Variovorax paradoxus: one gene and its partners. The protein of the gene in region 4 interacts with the protein of the main gene of each other region in a pairwise test. Links are inferred from orthologs where the notes say so. Each region holds a gene or a part of one and is shown on either strand. Other genes may lie near its edges. The genes, in order: holA, AACL56_RS16235, dnaQ and dnaE.

Region 1 (3,892 bases), 1.8 Mb from region 4 along the record:
TGACGACGGTGCTCGACGCGCAGGGCCGCATCGTGGGAGGCACCACCGCCGACGGCACCCGTGTCGAATACGGCGGCGTGGGCAAGATGGGCAAGAGCGAGCGCAATGGCGTCGACCCGCAGGACCTGATCGAGAAGTACGGCGCCGACACCGCGCGCCTGTACACCATGTTCACCGCGCCGCCCGAAGCCACGCTCGAGTGGAACGACGCGGCCGTGGAAGGCAGCTACCGCTTCCTGCGCCGGGTGTGGAACTTCGGCGTGGCGCAGGCCGAGTCCGCGCGCACGGCCATCGCCGGACAGGCTTTCGGCAAGGGCGCCCAGGCGCTGCGCCGCGAGGTGCACACGGTGCTGCGCCAGGTCGACTACGACTACCAGCGCATGCAATACAACACGGTGGTGTCGGGCGCTATGAAGCTGCTCAACGCGCTGGAAGGCTTCAAGCCCGATGGCGGCTCCGGCGACGCCGCGGCGGTGCGAGAGGGCTTCGGCATCCTGCTGCGCTGCCTCTACCCGGCCACGCCGCACATCGCGCAGCAGCTCTGGAGCGAGCTCGGCTACGACGAGGACCTGGGCGGCCTGCTCGACGCGGCCTGGCCCACGGTCGACGTGGGCGCGCTGGTGCAGGACGAGATCGAGCTGATGCTGCAGGTCAACGGCAAGCTGCGCGGCAAGCTCAGCGTGCCGGCCGGCGCATCGAAGGACGAGATCGAGAAGCTCGCGCTGGCCTGCGACGACTTCGTCACTTTTGCCGAAGGCGCGCAACCCAAGCGCGTGATCGTGGTTCCCGGCCGCCTGGTCAACGTGGTCATTTGAACGGCTCAAGCATGAACACTCGCAATGCCTCGCTGCCGCGCCGCGGCTTTCTCCTCGGTCTGACGGCGGCGGGCGCGTCGCTCGGCCTGGCCGGCTGCGGCTTCGAGCTGCGCAAGGCGCCAGTCTTCGCGTTCAAGACGCTGTCGGTGTCGGGCAGCGACGCGCTGCTCAAGTCGGCGATGATCAACCAGATACGGCGCGAACTGCGGGCCACCGGAACGGTGACTGTGTTGTCGGCGGAAGACGCCGCCAAGGCCGATGTGGTGCTGGAAATCCTGGGCGAGGATCGAACCCGCTTTGTGATTTCTACCAATTCGGCAGGCCTGGTGCGCGAAGTCCAGCTTCAGCTGCGTGTCCGATTCCGCCTGCATACACCGGGCGGCAAGGACCTGCTGCCCGCCACCGAGGTCTCGCAGACGCGCGACCTGAGCTTCAACGAAACCAACGCCCTGGCCAAGGAAGGCGAAGCCGACCTGCTGTTCCGCGACATGCAATCGGATATCGCGCAGCAGTTGATGCGCCGCCTGGCCGCGGTCAAGGAACTCTGAGCCCGCGCTCCGGCAACCCGATCTCCATGCAACTTGCCAGTGCCCAACTCGGGGCCCACCTGCAGAAGGGCCTCAAGCCGCTCTACACGATCCATGGCGACGAGCCGCTGCTCGCGCAGGAAGCGGCCGACGCCATCCGCGCCGCGGCGCGCGCGCAGGGCTACACCGAGCGCAGCTCGTACACCGTGGCCGGCGCGCATTTCGACTGGAGCGCGGTGCTCGCCGCGGGCGGCTCGCTCTCGCTGTTCGCCGACAAGCAGATCGTCGAGATACGCATTCCGTCGGGCAAGCCCGGCAAGGACGGCAGCGCGGCATTGCAGCAGCTGGCCGAATCGGCCCCCGGCAACGACAGCACGCTCACGCTGGTGATGCTGCCGAGGCTGGACAAGGCCACGCGAACCGGCGCATGGTTCTCGGCGCTGGAGAACAACGGCGCGAGCATCCAGGTCGACCCGATCGAGCGCAGCGCGCTGCCCCAATGGATCGCGCAGCGCCTGGGCCACCAGGGCCAGCGCGTGATGCCCGGCGACGAAGGCCAGCGCACGCTGCAGTTCTTCGCCGATCGCGTGGAGGGCAACCTGCTGGCCGCGCACCAGGAAATCCAGAAGCTCGCGCTGCTGCACCCGGCGGGCGAGCTGAGCTGGGAGCAGGTCGAGGGCGCGGTCAACAACGTGGCGCGCTACGACGTGTTCAAGCTGTCGGAGGCCGTGCTGGCGGGCAACCCGCAGCGCGTGGCGCGGATGCTCGATGGCCTGCAGGCCGAAGGCGAGGCCGAGGTGCTGGTGCACTACACGATCGCCGAAGACATCCGTGCGCTCAAGCGCGTGAAGGACGCCATGGCCTCCGGCCGCCCGCTGCCGATGGCATTGCGCGAGAACCGCATCTGGGGGCCGCGCGAACGTGCCTTCGAGCGCGTGCTGCCGCGGCTCGACGACCGCATGCTGGCGCGACTGCTGCGTGCGGCGCACCTCGTGGATGGCATCGTGAAGGGCCTCAAGCAACCCGACTGGCCCGCCAGCGGCTGGCAGGCCTTGCAGCGGCTTGCACTGATGCTGTGCCGCGCGTGCAGCAGCGCGGCCCCGCCGCCGCGCAGGGCCTGAGGCTGGAACCCCCGCGAACCGGCTTCGCCGGGCCGTGGGTGTTGCCCTCTGGAAGGAGTTGGAGAGGCGACACGAAATGCGCGAAGCCTGCGGGTCATCCAAATGCAGGAAAATGCCGGGCATGAACGCGTTCAACGTCAGCGAGCACATGCAGACCCTCGGTCTGCAAGCCAAAGCAGCTGCATTCCTCATGGCCCGAGCGGATGCAGCTACCAAAAACATAGCATTGAAGGCGCTTGCCAAGCGTCTTCGCGAAGCCGGCCCTGTGCTGGCGGTCGCCAACCAAAAAGACCTGGAGCGCGCCACGGCCGCGGGCCTGTCGGCGCCGATGGTCGATCGCCTCAAGCTCACGCCCAAGGTCATCGAGACCGTTGCCCTCGGTTGCGAGCAACTGGCCGGCATGGCCGACGTGATCGGCGAGATCATCGGCATGAAGCAGCAGCCCAGCGGCATCCGCGTGGGCCAGATGCGCGTGCCGATCGGCGTGTTCGGGATGATCTACGAGAGCCGGCCCAACGTGACCATCGAGGCCGCTAGCCTGGCCATCAAGAGCGGCAACGCCGCCATCCTGCGCGGCGGTTCGGAAGCCATCGAATCGAACAAGGCGCTGGCGCTGCTGGTGTCCGAGGCACTGGCCGAGGCCGGCCTGCCGGTCGACGCGGTGCAACTGGTGCAGACCACCGACCGCGAAGCCGTCGGCCAGCTCATCGCCATGCCCGAATTCGTCGATGTGATCATTCCGCGCGGCGGCAAGGGCTTGATCGAGCGCATCAGCCGCGACGCCAAGGTGCCCGTCATCAAGCACCTGGACGGCAATTGCCACGTCTACGTGGACGACACGGCCGAGTTCGCCATGGCGCTGCGCATCGTCGACAACGCCAAGACGCAGAAGTACAGCCCGTGCAACGCCGCGGAAGGCCTGCTCGTGTCGGCCGCGGTGGCCGACGATTTCCTGCCTGAGATCGCGGCCATCTTCGCGGCCAAGGGCGTGGAGATGCGCTGCGACCCGGCCGCCGCCGCCATCCTGCGCGCTGAGGGTGCCGCGAGCCCGCAGGCCAAGGTGGTCGATGCCGTCGAGTCCGACTGGTCCGAGGAATACCTCGCGGCGGTCATCAGCATCAAGGTGGTGGCCGGCGTGGACGAGGCCATCGCGCACATCAACCGCTATTCGAGCCACCACACCGACGCGATCGTCACGCGCGACCACGTGCATGCGCAGCGTTTCCTGCGCGAGGTCGATTCGGCCAGCGTGATGGTCAATGCGAGCACGCGCTTCGCGGATGGCTTCGAGTTCGGGCTGGGCGCCGAAATCGGCATCAGCACCGACAAGTTCCACGCCCGCGGACCGGTGGGCATCGAAGGACTGACCTCGCTCAAGTACGTCGTGCTCGGGCAGGGCGAAGTCCGCAGCTGAGGCATTGCCGTGCAA
Region 2 (4,048 bases), 660 kb from region 4 along the record:
TAGATTGCGAAGGCATAATGAATTCCGCAATAAGACGGAATTTGATATGAATCTGCATCAGTTCAAGTTTGTTCAGGAGGCAGTGCGCCGTAACCTGAACCTCACCGAGGCGGCCAAGGCGCTTCACACCTCCCAGCCAGGTGTTTCCAAGGCCATCATCGAACTTGAGGAAGAACTGGGCGTCGAGATCTTCGCGCGCCACGGCAAGCGCCTCAAGCGCGTCACCGAGCCGGGGCAGCATGTCATCGCCAGCATCGAACTCATCATGCGCGAGGTGGGCAACCTCAAGCGCATCGGCGAGCAGTTCAGCGCGCAGGACAGCGGCACCCTCTCCATCGCCACCACCCACACCCAGGCGCGCTATGTGCTGCCGGTGCCCGTGGCCAACCTGCGCGAGGCCTACCCCAAGGTCAACGTGAGCCTGCACCAGGGCTCGCCCGACCAGGTGGCGCGCATGGTGATCGACGAGATCGCCGAGATCGGCATCGCCACCGAATCGCTCGACGGCTATGCAGAGCTCGTCACGCTCCCCTGCTACGAATGGCAGCACGTGCTGGTGCTGCCCAAGGACCACCCGCTGGCCGCCAAGGAGCGCATTTCGCTCGAGGACCTGGCGACAGAGCCGATCATCACGTACCACCCCTCGTTCACCGGGCGCACGCGCATCGACCATGCGTTCGCCCAGAAGAAGCTCACGCCGCGCATCGCGCTGGAGGCGATCGACTCGGACGTGATCAAGACCTACGTGCGGCTGGGCCTGGGCGTGGGCATCGTGGCCGAGATGGCGGTGCGCGACGAGTCGAATGCCGACCTCGTGGTGCGCCCCATGGGCCATGTGTTCGGCCAGAACATCGCGCGGGTCGCATTCAAGCGCAGCGCCTATCTGCGCAACTTCGTCTTCAAGTTCGCCGAACTGCTGAGCGACCGGCTCGACCGCAACCTGATCGCCAAGGCGCTGAGCGGCCACCAGCAGGACTACGAGCTATAACGCGATCACCCCCAGGCTTCGCGCACTTCGTGTCGCTTCGCCAACCCCCTTCCGGGGGCAACACCTTCGGCCGGCAAAGCCGGTTCCGCGGTGCTTCTGGAAAGGGCAGCGACGAGCAAGTGGAATGTGGACCAACCGTTGAAGAAATCACGTACATCATGAGCACCTCCCCACGCACGCCCGACGTCGGCACCAAGCTGCCCTCCGTGGGCACCACCATCTTCACCGTCATGTCGGCGCTGGCCGCCGAGAAGAGCGCGGTCAACCTGGGCCAGGGCTTTCCGGATTTCAACTGCGATCCGAAGCTGCTCGAGGACGTCACGGCGGCCATGGCCGCGGGCCACAACCAGTATCCGCCGATGCCCGGCATCCCGGCGCTGCGCGATGCGATCGCGGCCAAGCTCTCGGCGATGTACGGCCACAGCTACAGCGCGGCCACCGAAATCACGGTGACCGCCGGTGCCACGCAGGCCATCATCACGGCCATCCTCGCGGTGGTGCGCCCGGGCGACGAGGTGATCGTGCTGGAGCCCTGCTACGACAGCTACGTGCCCAACATCGAGCTGGCCGGCGGCAGCGTGGTGCGCGTGCCGCTGGTGCCCGGCACCTTCCGGCCCGACTTCGGCAAGATCGCCGCCGCGCTCACGCCGCGCACGCGCGCCATCATCATCAACACGCCGCACAACCCGAGCGCCACGGTCTGGACCGAGGCCGAGATGCGCCAGCTCGAGGAACTGCTCGCGCCGACGGACGTGTTCGTGATCAGCGACGAGGTCTACGAGCACATGGTGTTCGACAGCGCCCGCCACGAAAGCGTGGCCCGCTTCCCTGGCCTGGCGGCGCGCAGCTTCATCGTGAGCAGCTTCGGCAAGACCTACCACGTCACCGGATGGAAGGTCGGCTACGTGGCGGCGCCGGCACCGCTGATGGCCGAATTCCGCAAGGTGCACCAGTTCAACGTGTTCACGGTGAACACACCCATGCAGCACGCGCTCGCCCAGTACATGGCCGAGCCGAAGCCGTACCTGGAACTGCCGGCGTTCTACCAGCGCAAGCGCGACCTGTTCGCCGCCGGCCTGGCCGAAAAGACGCGCTTCAGGCTGTTGCGCAGCGAGGGCAGCTACTTCCAGTGCGTCGACATCTCGGCGGTGAGCGACCTGTCGGAAGCCGATTTCTGCCTGTGGCTCACCAGCGAGATCGGCGTGGCCGCCATTCCGCTGTCGGCCTTCTACGGCAACGGCTTCGACCAGCGCGTGGTGCGCTTCTGCTTCGCCAAGAAGGACGAGACCCTGCTGGCAGCGCTCGACCGGCTGGCCAAGCTCTGAATATGAAGCTCGCGGCACTCATTCGATAGTGCCTGCGGGGCGTGCGCCGACGGCTGGTGGCCGCAGCGGCGACGCCCGCGGTAGGACGTTCACTGACCGCCGAAGGGGCGGCTCTCCGGCGATCCATTCGACATGGCGGGAGGAGCATGAAAGCTCATCACAACCACTGCCCTGGAGAAAACATGTCGCTCTCGTTCATTCTGCTGATCATCCTGATCTTGATACTGATCGGCGCATTGCCCAGCTGGGGCTACAGCCGGTCGTGGGGCTACGGTCCCAGCGGCGGCGTCGGCCTGATCGTGCTGATCGTCGTGATCCTCGTGCTCATGGGACGCATATAGCCCGCACCTTGGCCGGAACGCTAAATGAAAGAAGCCCGCGCAAGCGGGCTTTTTTTCGTCTGCGGCGCCCCCTTGCTCAGGCCTGAAGCTGCGCCCACGCCTTGTCGAGCCGCTTCACGCTCACCGGCTGCGGCGTGCGCAGTTCCTGCGCGAAGAAGCTCACGCGCAGTTCCTCCAGCAGCCAGCGGAACTCGAGCATGCGGTCGTCCACCACGCCCTTGCGCTCCGCCACCAGTCGCCAGTAGCGCTGGTCCTGGGGCTTCAGTTCGACCAGCTTGGCGGCGTCGCGTGCAGGGTCGGCGCGCAGCTTGTCCAGGCGCAGCACGATGGCCTTCAGGTAGCGCGCGAAGTGCTGCAGCTGCGTCCAGGGTGCATCGGCAATAAAGCGCTTGCCGACAAGGCGCTGCAGTTGCTGCGCGGCGTCCTGCACCGCGTCGGGCTGGATCTTGGTGTCCTTGATCTTGCGCGCCGCCGCGGCGTACTCGACGAGGATGGTGCCGGCCAGCCGCGCCACCTCGTTGGCGATGAGCGTGAGCCGGCCGCGGCCCTCCTCGAGCCGCTTCTTGAAGGCGAACTCGTCGGTGGGCAGCGGCTCCTGCAGGAAGGCGCGGTCGATCGCCACGTCGATGATCTGCGTGCGCAGTTCCTCGGAAGTGCCCAGCGGCATGTAGGCCACCGACATCTTCTGCAGGTCGGGGATGTTCTTCTCGAGGTACTTCAGCGCGTCCTTCAGCTGCAGCGCGAACAGGCGGCGCAGGCCGGCGCGGTGCTTCGCTGCCGCCACGGCGGGCTCGTCGAACACCTCGATGGTCACCGCATCGCCTTCGTCGCGCAGCGCCGGGAAACCGATGAGCAACTGCGAACCGCGCCGCACCTCCATCAGCTCGGGCAACTCGCCGAAGGTCCATGCCGTGTAGCGCTGGCCGGCCGGCAGCGCAGCGGGCGCAGGCGCGGGTGCCGCCGTCGACGGCGTCCTGGCACGCTCGTCCGACGCGTCGGCCTTTTTCTCCGGCGCAGCTTTGACGTTCAACCCCGCCAGCGCCTGGAAGGCGCCGCGCGCCTGTGCGCCCAATTCGGCCTTCAGCGCACCGAGATTGCGACCCATGCCCAGCTGGCGGCCATGCTCGTCGACCACGCGCAGGTTCATGAACAGGTGCGGCGGCAGCATGTCGAGCTTGAAGTCGGCGCGCTTCACGTCGATGCTGGTCATGTCGCGCACGCGCTTGAGCAGCACGTCGGTCAGCGAGCCGCTGCCGAACAGCTCGGGCGCCGACAGCTCTTCGGCCAGCTTCGACGCCGACTCGGGCAGCGGCACCAGCCGCGAACGCGGACGCTGCGGCAGGCTCTTGAGCAGCGCCTGGATCTTGTCCTTCAGCATGCCCGTCACCAGCCAC
Region 3 (3,891 bases), 1.1 Mb from region 4 along the record:
GCTTCACGCTCCGAGGCATTCCGCCGATGGCAGCGGGCGCGGCACGCATTCGCGTGACCTTCACGGTCGACGCCGACGGCCTGCTGAGCGTGAGCGCAAAGGAGCAGGCCAGCGGTGTCGAGGCGAGCGTGGCGGTCAAGCCGTCCTACGGCCTCTCGGACGACCAGATCGCGACCATGCTGCAGGAAAGCTTTTCCACTGCACAGCAGGACATGCAGGCCCGCGCGCTGGTCGAAGCCCGCGTGGATGCCGAGCGCATGCTGCTGGCAACCCGGAGCGCACTCGACGCCGACGGTGACCTGCTCACCGGCGAAGAGCGCGCCGTCATCGATGGTTCGATGGCGCAACTGCGCGAGGCCGCGAAGGGCAGCGATGCGGCCGCGATCGAGGCCGCGACCAAGAAGCTGGCCGACGACACCGAAGCCTTCGCCGCACAACGCATGAACGCGGGCATTGCGCGCGCGCTTGCCGGTCGCAAGGTCGAATCCCTCTAGAACAACGACATGCCCACGATCAAGATCTACCCGCATCCCGAGTACTGCCCGCAAGGCGCCGAAATCACCGCGCCCGCGGGCACCTCGATCTGCGAGGCGCTGCTCGACCACGACATCAACATCGAGCACGCCTGCGAGATGAGCTGCGCCTGCACCACCTGCCACGTCATCGTGCGGGAAGGCTTCAATTCGCTCAACGAAGCGGAAGAGGGCGAGGAAGACCTGCTCGATCGCGCCTGGGGTCTCGAGCCGCAGTCGCGCCTGAGTTGCCAGGCCATCCTGGCGCAGGAGAATGTGACGGTCGAGATTCCCAAGTATTCGATCAACCACGCCAAGGAAAACCACTGATGAGCGCAGCGCTTGTTCGCCCCAGGCAGGCTCGCTTCCCCGTGCGGGGCGGCGAGGGTACGAAGTGCCGAGCCAGGGGGCACGCATGAGTCGCCTGATCGTTCTCGATACCGAGACCACCGGCCTTTCCGCGGAGAACGGCGATCGGGTGATCGAGCTTGGCTGCGTCGAACTGTTCAACCGCAAGCTCACGGGCAACGACCTGCACATCTACTTCAACCCCGAGCGCGAGAGCCATGAAGACGCGCTCAAGGTGCACGGGCTCACCACCGACTTCCTGCGGGACAAGCCGAAGTTCGCTACCTTGGCCAACGACGTCGTCGAGTACCTGCGCGGGGCGGAGTTGATCATTCACAACGCGGCGTTCGACGTCGGATTCCTCAACAAGGAATTCGAGCGCGCGGGCCTGCCGCCATTGCGCACCTTCGTCAGCGAAGTGACCGACACGCTGGCCATGGCCAAGCAGGTCTACCCGGGCAAGCGCAATTCGCTCGATGCGCTGTGCGACCGCTTCGGTGTCGACCGCTCCAACCGGACCTTCCACGGCGCCAAGCTCGATGCGCAACTGCTGGCCGACGTCTACATCAACCTCACGCGTGGACAGGATGCGCTGTTGATCGACGTGGCGTCCACCGAACCCGTGCAGGGCACCACGGTGGTCGCCATCGACTTGAGCCAGTTCGAGCTGCCGGTGATCTTCGCGGGCGAGCAGGAACTGGCCGCGCACGATGCGGTTTTGACGCAGCTCGACAAATCAAGCGGTGGTCGCACGTTGTTTCGCCAAAACAGCGAAAAACCTGTGGCATAATCTGAGGCTTCGCACAACGCGATACGTGTTCAAGATGCTGAACTTAAAAGCAGTGTCTCAGGGCGGTTAGCTCAGGGGTAGAGCACAGCATTCACACTGCTGGGGTCGGAGGTTCGAAACCTCCACCGCCCACCAAACAAAAAGCGACTTGGATTTCCAAGTCGCTTTTTTCTTGCCCGTTCGCTTTCGGTCTCTGGCTTTTTCTAGAGGCTATTTCGAATCGAACAGGTCGTCGCAGGTGTCGCACGCGAAGTACAGATTCTGTTCTGCGCATTGGACCGAGCCAGTGGCGCCAGCCCGAATTCGCCAGTCGCACGAACGGCCTTGCCGGGTCAGCGTGCCCTCCGCATAGCAGGGCGCTTGCTCGTAGTGGTCGTGCAGCGTCTTGTAGTCGACCTCTTTTGCGCGAGAGAAGAATTCCTGGGCCTTGCTGTGGCTGCGCGGCACGTCCGACGCACGGCAGGAGGCTGGGGCATCGGTGTGGAAGTCGGCGACGTAGATGTTGCTGAACGCTGAGTTGCGTGTTGCGCAGGAAGCGAGCAGCACCGCGCCCGCCAGCAGCGTCAGGACGCCTGCTCTCACTTCCATACCGCCGAACTCGCTTCGCCGGGATTCTTGTAGGAAACGGCCGGATGCCGGTAGACGTCGCTCGATTTCAGGTCGAACTGCGCATAAAGGGCATCTATCAGCCATTGAAGCGACGCATTCTGGGCCGCCGTCACCGCCTCGTAGCTGTCATCGTCGATGTGCATGCCGACAAGCTCGATGCCGATCGAATCGTCGTTGACCGGATAGCGGTCGGGGTAAGGCTTCGCGCGCTCGTGCGCGTCTATGGCGTTGATCTGGCGCGTCCATGACATGGCGAGCATCTTGGCCATCGCAGCCGTGTCGCAACTGCTCTTGTTCACCGTCAGGCATTTCGACTTGATCAGCTTGCCCACGTGGTAGCAACGAGCGAACAGGCTGGCCGTCTGGTAAATCTGCCCGTTCTTGTCGATCAGGAAGTGAGCGCCGTTGCCGCCTGCCTGATAACCGCTGAGGGTGGATTCGGCGGTAGGCGAGTCGGTCTGGTGGACCACGATGGCCAGCACGCTGGGCAAGGCGCCGTGCTCGATTCCCGAGGACCGCCTGGGAATCACCTTCGGGTCGACCAGCATCCCGTTGGCGTCGATGGTGGGCATTGTTGTTTCTCCTCCCTTGAATTTGCAGCGCTCGTCGGTGGCCCGCGCTCTGCAAAGTACAGCACATCGATCACGGATCCCCAAACCGCAGTGGTAACGCGATTTAACAGTGAAGGGCGATGGGGCGGCTTCATGAGGGTGTCACATCGGGGGGCGATTTGGGCTGCGTTGTCGGTCCGCGCCGACGGCAAGTCCAGCAAGGTGCTGGCGCACCGGTTGCTCCATCGGCCTAGAAGCGACAGGAAAGGAGCAAGACCATGACCACACATCCCGATCTGCCGACCCCGGTCACCCCGGACCTGCCCGTCGAACCCGACGAAGGTCCGGACACGGCGCCCGACGAGCCTACCGATCCCGAGCCGCCGCCCACAGCCACCTGATCATTGCCGAGCCTTCGGGCAAAGACTCTCCGCGGCTCTGCGCGCGAGCCGAGCTAAGCTCGCGAAATGGACGAAATTGATTGCGCCGTCATCGGCGGTGGCGTGGTGGGGCTGGCGGTAGGGCGCGCTTTGGCGCTCGCCGGCCGTGAAGTGCTGGTTCTCGAGTCGGAAGGCGCCATCGGCACTGGGACGAGTTCGCGCAACAGCGAGGTCATTCACGCCGGCATCTACTACCCTCAGGGTTCGCTCAAGGCGAAGCTTTGCGTGGAGGGCAAGCACCTGCTGTACGACTATGCAGCAGAGCGCGGCGTGCCGCACAGGCGCTGTGGCAAGTTCATCGTGGCCACATCGCCCGAACAAGCCGAGCAGCTCGAAGCGATCCGTGCCAAGGCTGCGGCCAACGGCGTCGACGATCTCGAACTGCTTACCGCGCAACAGGCCATTGCGCTGGAGCCGCAGCTGCACTGCGTGGCCGCACTGAATTCGCCGAGCACCGGCATCGTCGACAGCCATGCATTCATGCTGAGCCTCCTCGGCGATCTCGAAAATGCAGGCGGAATGCTCGCTCTGAAATCGCCAGTCAGCCGCGCCGAATGCACGGGCGGCGCTATTGTGCTGATAGCGGAGGACGGTACGGCGCTGCGCTGCCGCAGCGTTGTCAATGCCGCAGGCCTGGGGGC
Region 4 (5,219 bases):
GTGGCCAACGTGTCCGACAAGACCTATGTGGCAACCTGCCTGTCATCCACGGGCTGCTACTACGGAGAACGCCGCAGCGTGTACTTCACCGCCGGCTACAGCTGGTAGGCAGGAGGAACCCTTCGCGCTTTCGCTGCGAGCCGCCGGTGCGAATGACCGGCGGCACCAGCGACGCGATGGGCATCCAGGTCGAAGCGCTCAGCGGCAATGGCACGTGCCCGAGTTACGTGCTTCGGCGCCTTGTTCCTAGGGGTGCAAAAGGTGTCGGCGCACCCCGACCGAGCGCCAGCCGCATGCCACCGACGACGCGCTCGCGCAGCACGAGCAGGCCGCCGCCAGGGCGCGCAAGGTCAGCGCAACACGCTGAGCCGCTTCACGTCGAGTTCGGTCTTGCCGGTGAGGCGGTCCTTGTCGAACTCGCCGGTGAGCTCGACGCGCACCTTGTCGTCGATCTTCACGCCGGGCGGGAAGTGCTTGGCGTCGATCTCGACCCTCATGCGGCCGGTGTCGTCGGCAAAGGTGTAGTGCTCGCCGCCATCGTGCGACACGATGAAGCCACGCACCGTGGCATGCTGGTCGTCCTGGCCGGTCTCCAGCAGCTGCTTCACGCTCAGCGCCGGCACGGTGCTCGGGCCTGAGTACTGGGCGGATGCAGCGAAAGGCAGCGCCAGCGCGAGAGCCAGCGTGCATGCAACGGTCGATTTCTTCATGGCGATTTCCTCCTTGAATTGCAGGATTGCAAAGCGGGGAGGATCGTAGCGAGCCCTCGAATGGGCCCACATCGCCGAAGCACTTGATCGATCGATCAGTCGTAGACGATCAGTGCCTTGCCCGCTTCCGCCTGCGCGGTCCAGCTGGCGAGCGCGGCATCGGTCGGAAAGAACTTCGCGCGTTCGCCCAGTTGCAGCTCGACCTGCGCGCCAGCACGCGCCATCGACAGGCGCACCGGCAGGCCCTGGATCAGGTCGCCCACCTCGGTCTGCTCGGTGCGCGGCGGAAAGTCCTTCAGCAGGCGCGCGATGTCGGGCGCCTTGCCGTTCACCGCGACGCGCAGGAACTTGCCGAAGCGGCAGCGCGCCGAGGCCAGGTCCCACACCTGCTGCACCTGGAAGCGCGCCTCGAAGCCGCCGCGCGCCGGTTGCAGCCGGCCGCTGACGATGACGAGTTCGTCGTCCTTCAGCGTGTTGCGGTTGGCGTTGATCAGCGCCTCGTCGGCCGTGGCGTCGATGGCTTCCGACTTGTCGTCGAGCTTGAAGATCGCGAGCCGGCCGCGCTGGCCGTTGATCACGCGGAAGTCGCTCACGATGCCGGCGATCACCTGCTGGTCGCGGCTGTCGAGCAGGTCGCCGATCTCGCGCTTGCAGAAGCGGCGCACCTCGTGCGAGACCTCGTCGAATAGGTGGCCCGACAGGTAGAAGCCGATGGCCGTCTTTTCGAGCGTCAGACGCTCCTTCACGCCCCAGGGCGTGGCGTCGACCAGGTCGGGCTCGGCGGTGGCGGAGCCGTGCTCGCAGTCGCCGAAGATGTCGGCCTGCGATGCGTTGGCCGCGGTGGCGTTCGCGAACTCGAAGGCGCGATCGACCGACGCGAGCAGCGACGCGCGGTTCTGCTGGATCGTGTCGAACGCGCCTGCCTTGATGAGCGCCTCGACCGTGCGCTTGTTGATGCGCTGGCGATCGATGCGCACGCAGAAGTCGAACAGGCTCTTGAACGTCCCGCCCTCCTCGCGCGCGCGGACCACGGCCTCGACCGCGAGCTGGCCAGTGCCCTTGACGGCCCCAAGGCCATAGCGGATCACCTTGTTGGTGACCGGCTCGAAGCGGTAGTTGCCGCGGTTCACGTCCGGCGGCTCGAAGGTGATGCCGAAGTTCTTCTGGGCATCCTCGAACAGCAGCTTGAGCTTGTCCGTGTCGTCCATTTCCACGGTCATGTTGGCGCAGAAGAACTCGGCCGTGTAGTGGACCTTGAGCCAGCCCGTGTGGTACGCCAGCAGCGAGTAGGCGGCGGCGTGCGACTTGTTGAAGCCGTAGCCCGCGAACTTCTCCATCAGGTCGAAGATTTCGTCGGCCTTGTCCTGCGCGATGCCATGCGTGGCCAGCGCGCCCGCGCGGAATTTCTCGCGGTGCTCGGCCATCTCCTCGAGCTTCTTCTTGCCCATGGCGCGGCGCAGCAGGTCGGCGCCGCCGAGCGAATAGCCGCCCAGGATCTGCGCGGTCTGCATCACCTGCTCCTGGTAGACCATGATCCCGTAGGTCTCGGAGAGCATCTCGGCCACGGCCGGGTGCGGGTACTCGACGTCCTCGCGGCCGTGCTTGCGTGCCACGAAGCTCGGAATCAGGTCCATTGGACCCGGCCGGTACAGCGCGTTCAGCGCGATCAGGTCTTCGAGGCGCGTGGGGCGCGCGTCCTTCAGCATGCCCTGCATCCCGCGCGATTCGAACTGGAACACGGCCTCGGTCTTGCCGTCGGAGAACAGCCGGTAGGTGGCGCCGTCGTTCAGCGGGATGTTCTCGAACGCGAAGTTCTCCTGGCCCTTGTGGCGCTTCATGATGAACTCGCGCGCGATCTCCAGGATCGTGAGCGTGGCCAGCCCCAGAAAGTCGAACTTCACGAGACCGATGGCCTCCACGTCGTCCTTGTCGTACTGGCTCACCGCCGACTCGCTGCCCGGCTGCTGGTAGAGCGGGCAGAAGTCGGTGAGCTTGCCCGGCGCGATGAGCACGCCGCCGGCGTGCATGCCGATGTTGCGGGTCATGCCTTCGAGCTTCTGCGCGAGCTCGACCAGCATCTTCACTTCTTCTTCCTTCTCGATGCGTTCCGCGAGCTGCGGCTCCATCTCGATGGCGTAGTTGTTCTTGTCGCCTTCGATCTTCTTCTCGGGCGGGTACTGCAGCGTGACCGACATGCCGGGCTTGTTCGGTATCAGCTTGCTGATGCCGTCGCAGAACATGTAGCTCATGTCGAGCACGCGGCCCACGTCGCGGATGGCCGCGCGCGCGGCCATGGTGCCGAAGGTGGCGATCTGGCTGACGGCGTTGCGGCCGTACTTGTCCTTCACGTAGTCGATCACGCGATCGCGGTTGCCCTGGCAGAAGTCGATGTCGAAGTCGGGCATCGAGACGCGCTCGGGGTTCAGGAAGCGTTCGAACAGCAGCTTGTATTCGAGCGGATCGAGGTCGGTGATCTTCAGCGCATAGGCCACCAGCGAGCCGGCGCCCGAGCCCCGGCCCGGGCCCACCGGGCAGCCGTTTTCCTTCGCCCACTTGATGAAGTCACCCACGATCAGGAAGTAGCCGGGGAATCCCATGTTCAGGATCGTGTTGATCTCGAACTCGAGGCGCTCCACATACCGCGGCCGCTCGGCATCACGCTTGGCTGCGTCTGGATAGAGGTGGGCAAGGCGCGCTTCCAGTCCCTCAAACGACTCCTGCCGGAAAAAATCACCGATCGGCATGCGCACGCCCTCTGCGATGAAGGGCGTCGGAAAGTCGGGCAGCTGCGGCTTGCCCAGCACCAGCGTGAGGTTGCAACGCTTGGCGATCTCGACCGTATTGGCCAGCGCGCTCGGCACGTCGGCGAACAGCGCCTGCATCTCGGCGGTCGACTTGAAATACTGTTCTTCGGTGAACCGGCGCACCCGGCGCGGGTTGCCGAGGATCTCGCCTTCGGAGATGCACACGCGCGCCTCGTGCGCCTCGTAGTCCTCGCGCGCGGCGAACTGCACCGGGTGCGTGGCGACCACCGGCAGCTTGAGCCGCGCCGCGAGCTTCACCGCGGCAACCACGTGCGGCTCGTCTTCGGGGCGGCCGGCGCGCTGCAGCTCGATGTAGAAGCGATGCGTGAAGATGCCGGCCAGCTTCAGCGCCAGTTCGGCGGCGCGCTCGCCCTGCCCCTGCAGCAGCGGCTGGCCCAGCGGCCCGGCCTGCGCGCCCGACAGGGCGATCAGCCCGCCCGACAGTTCCTCGATCCATGCGAGCTTGCAGGCCGCCTGCGACTGGCCGCGGCCCACGTTCTGCGTCCAGGCGCGCGCCAGCAGCTCGGACAGGTTCAGGTAACCCTCCATGCTCTGCACGAGCAGCACGATGCGGGTGAGCGCGCCGGGCTCCTTGCCCAGGCCGTCCACGAACACTTCGGCGCCGATCACGGGCTTGACGCCCTTGCCCCGGCCCTGCTTGTAGAACTTGACGGCCCCGAACAGGTTGTTCAGGTCGGTGATCGCCAGCGCAGGCTGGCCATCGCCCGCCGCGGCCTTGACGACTTCGTCGATTCGGTTGGTGCCGTCGACGACGGAAAATTCGGTGTGCAGGCGCAGGTGGACAAACATGCGGTCATTGTAGAAACCAGCGCCTCCACGATGTGAGTTGACGACCCGGACTTTCACTGCTTGCCTGCCGCTTCGCGGGCGCCGCCTCCCGCGGGAGAGACCCGCCGGCACGGGGCGGCCCCGGCGCCAACCTAGAATCCCGCCCCGTGCAAGAGATTTTGAATATCGCCGCCTACAAGTTCGTAGGCATAGACGACAGCGCCGAGCTGCGCGAAGACCTGCGCGCCCGCGCGCTGGACATGGGGCTCATGGGCACGATCCTGATCGCGCCAGAGGGTATCAACCTGTTTCTGGCGGGCACCGCGGACGGCGTCCGCGCATTCCTGGCCCACCTGCGCGCCGACGCGCGCTTCGCCGACCTCGAGGCCAAGGAAAGCTGGTCGGCTGCGCAGCCGTTCCGGCGCATGCTGGTCAAGCTCAAGCGCGAGATCATCCGCATGGACCATCCGGCCATCCAGCCCGCCGCGGGCCGGGCGCCCGGCGTGGACGCGCCGACGCTCAAGCGCTGGCTCGACCAGGGCCACGACGACGAGGGCCGCGAGATCGCCCTGCTCGACACCCGCAACGGCTTCGAGGTCGACGAAGGCACCTTCGACGGCGCGATCGACTGGCGCATCACCAAGTTCACCGAGTTCCCGCCCGCGCTGAAGGAGCACCGCGCCGATTTCGCGGGCAAGACGGTGGTGAGCTTCTGCACCGGCGGCATCCGCTGCGAGAAGGCCGCGATCCTGATGCGTGAGGAAGGCATCGAGCACGTGCTGCAGCTCGAGGGCGGCATCCTCAAGTACTTCGAGGAAGTGGGCGGCGCGCACTACCACGGCGACTGCTTCGTGTTCGACGGTCGCCGCGCACTGGCGCCCGACCTGAGCGCACGCGCGGCCGACGCGAGCGCACG

Evidence for each region.
Region 1: the proteins of dnaE (region 4) and holA interact in binary tests that used the Escherichia coli proteins (3 or more experiments, as listed by UniProt). The link is inferred for Variovorax paradoxus from one-to-one orthologs.
Region 2: the proteins of dnaE (region 4) and AACL56_RS16235 interact in binary tests that used the Escherichia coli proteins (3 or more experiments, as listed by UniProt). The link is inferred for Variovorax paradoxus from one-to-one orthologs.
Region 3: the proteins of dnaE (region 4) and dnaQ interact in binary tests that used the Escherichia coli proteins (3 or more experiments, as listed by UniProt). The link is inferred for Variovorax paradoxus from one-to-one orthologs.

What each region holds. Positions count from the first base shown.
Region 1 is NZ_LR743507.1:1,088,502-1,092,393, forward strand. Bases 638-3,426 are described here. They hold holA (DNA polymerase III subunit delta), read left to right. Parts: upstream 638-1,389; coding sequence 1,390-2,463; downstream 2,464-3,426. Other genes in these bases: leuS (leucine--tRNA ligase), read left to right, coding at 638-815; lptE (LPS assembly lipoprotein LptE), read left to right, coding at 827-1,363; AACL56_RS05060 (glutamate-5-semialdehyde dehydrogenase), read left to right, coding at 2,585-3,426. Also shown: more of leuS, read left to right, coding at 1-637; more of AACL56_RS05060, read left to right, coding at 3,427-3,877. UniProt on the Escherichia coli protein: Part of the beta sliding clamp loading complex, which hydrolyzes ATP to load the beta clamp onto primed DNA to form the DNA replication pre-initiation complex.
Region 2 is NZ_LR743507.1:3,552,218-3,556,265, forward strand. Bases 285-3,229 are described here. They hold AACL56_RS16235 (pyridoxal phosphate-dependent aminotransferase), read left to right. Parts: upstream 285-1,146; coding sequence 1,147-2,313; downstream 2,314-3,229. Other genes in these bases: AACL56_RS16230 (CysB family HTH-type transcriptional regulator), read left to right, coding at 285-988; AACL56_RS16240 (DUF3309 family protein), read left to right, coding at 2,496-2,654; hrpA (ATP-dependent RNA helicase HrpA), read right to left, coding at 2,731-3,229. Outside these bases: more of AACL56_RS16230, read left to right, coding at 47-284; more of hrpA, read right to left, coding at 3,230-4,048. UniProt on the Escherichia coli protein: Shows aminotransferase activity with methionine and histidine as substrates, and to a lesser extent also with phenylalanine.
Region 3 is NZ_LR743507.1:3,999,182-4,003,072, reverse strand. What follows is about bases 1-2,788. They hold dnaQ (DNA polymerase III subunit epsilon), read left to right. Parts: upstream 1-927; coding sequence 928-1,650; downstream 1,651-2,788. Other genes in these bases: AACL56_RS18585 (peptidoglycan recognition protein family protein), read right to left, coding at 2,229-2,788; AACL56_RS18590 (hypothetical protein), read right to left, coding at 1,861-2,238; fdx (ISC system 2Fe-2S type ferredoxin), read left to right, coding at 504-842; hscA (Fe-S protein assembly chaperone HscA), read left to right, coding at 1-494. In the rest of the region: more of AACL56_RS18585, read right to left, coding at 2,789-2,831; AACL56_RS18580 (stereocilin), read left to right, coding at 3,089-3,211; AACL56_RS18575 (NAD(P)/FAD-dependent oxidoreductase), read left to right, coding at 3,278-3,891. UniProt on the Escherichia coli protein: DNA polymerase III is a complex, multichain enzyme responsible for most of the replicative synthesis in bacteria. The epsilon subunit contain the editing function and is a proofreading 3'-5' exonuclease.
Region 4 is NZ_LR743507.1:2,889,716-2,894,934, reverse strand. The notes cover bases 606-4,721. They hold dnaE (DNA polymerase III subunit alpha), read right to left. Parts: upstream 4,325-4,721; coding sequence 806-4,324; downstream 606-805. Other genes in these bases: AACL56_RS13240 (sulfurtransferase), read left to right, coding at 4,471-4,721; AACL56_RS13250 (YgiW/YdeI family stress tolerance OB fold protein), read right to left, coding at 606-710. Outside these bases: AACL56_RS13255 (TonB-dependent siderophore receptor), read left to right, coding at 1-108; more of AACL56_RS13250, read right to left, coding at 351-605; more of AACL56_RS13240, read left to right, coding at 4,722-5,219. UniProt on the Escherichia coli protein: DNA polymerase III is a complex, multichain enzyme responsible for most of the replicative synthesis in bacteria. This DNA polymerase also exhibits 3' to 5' exonuclease activity. The alpha chain is the DNA polymerase catalytic subunit.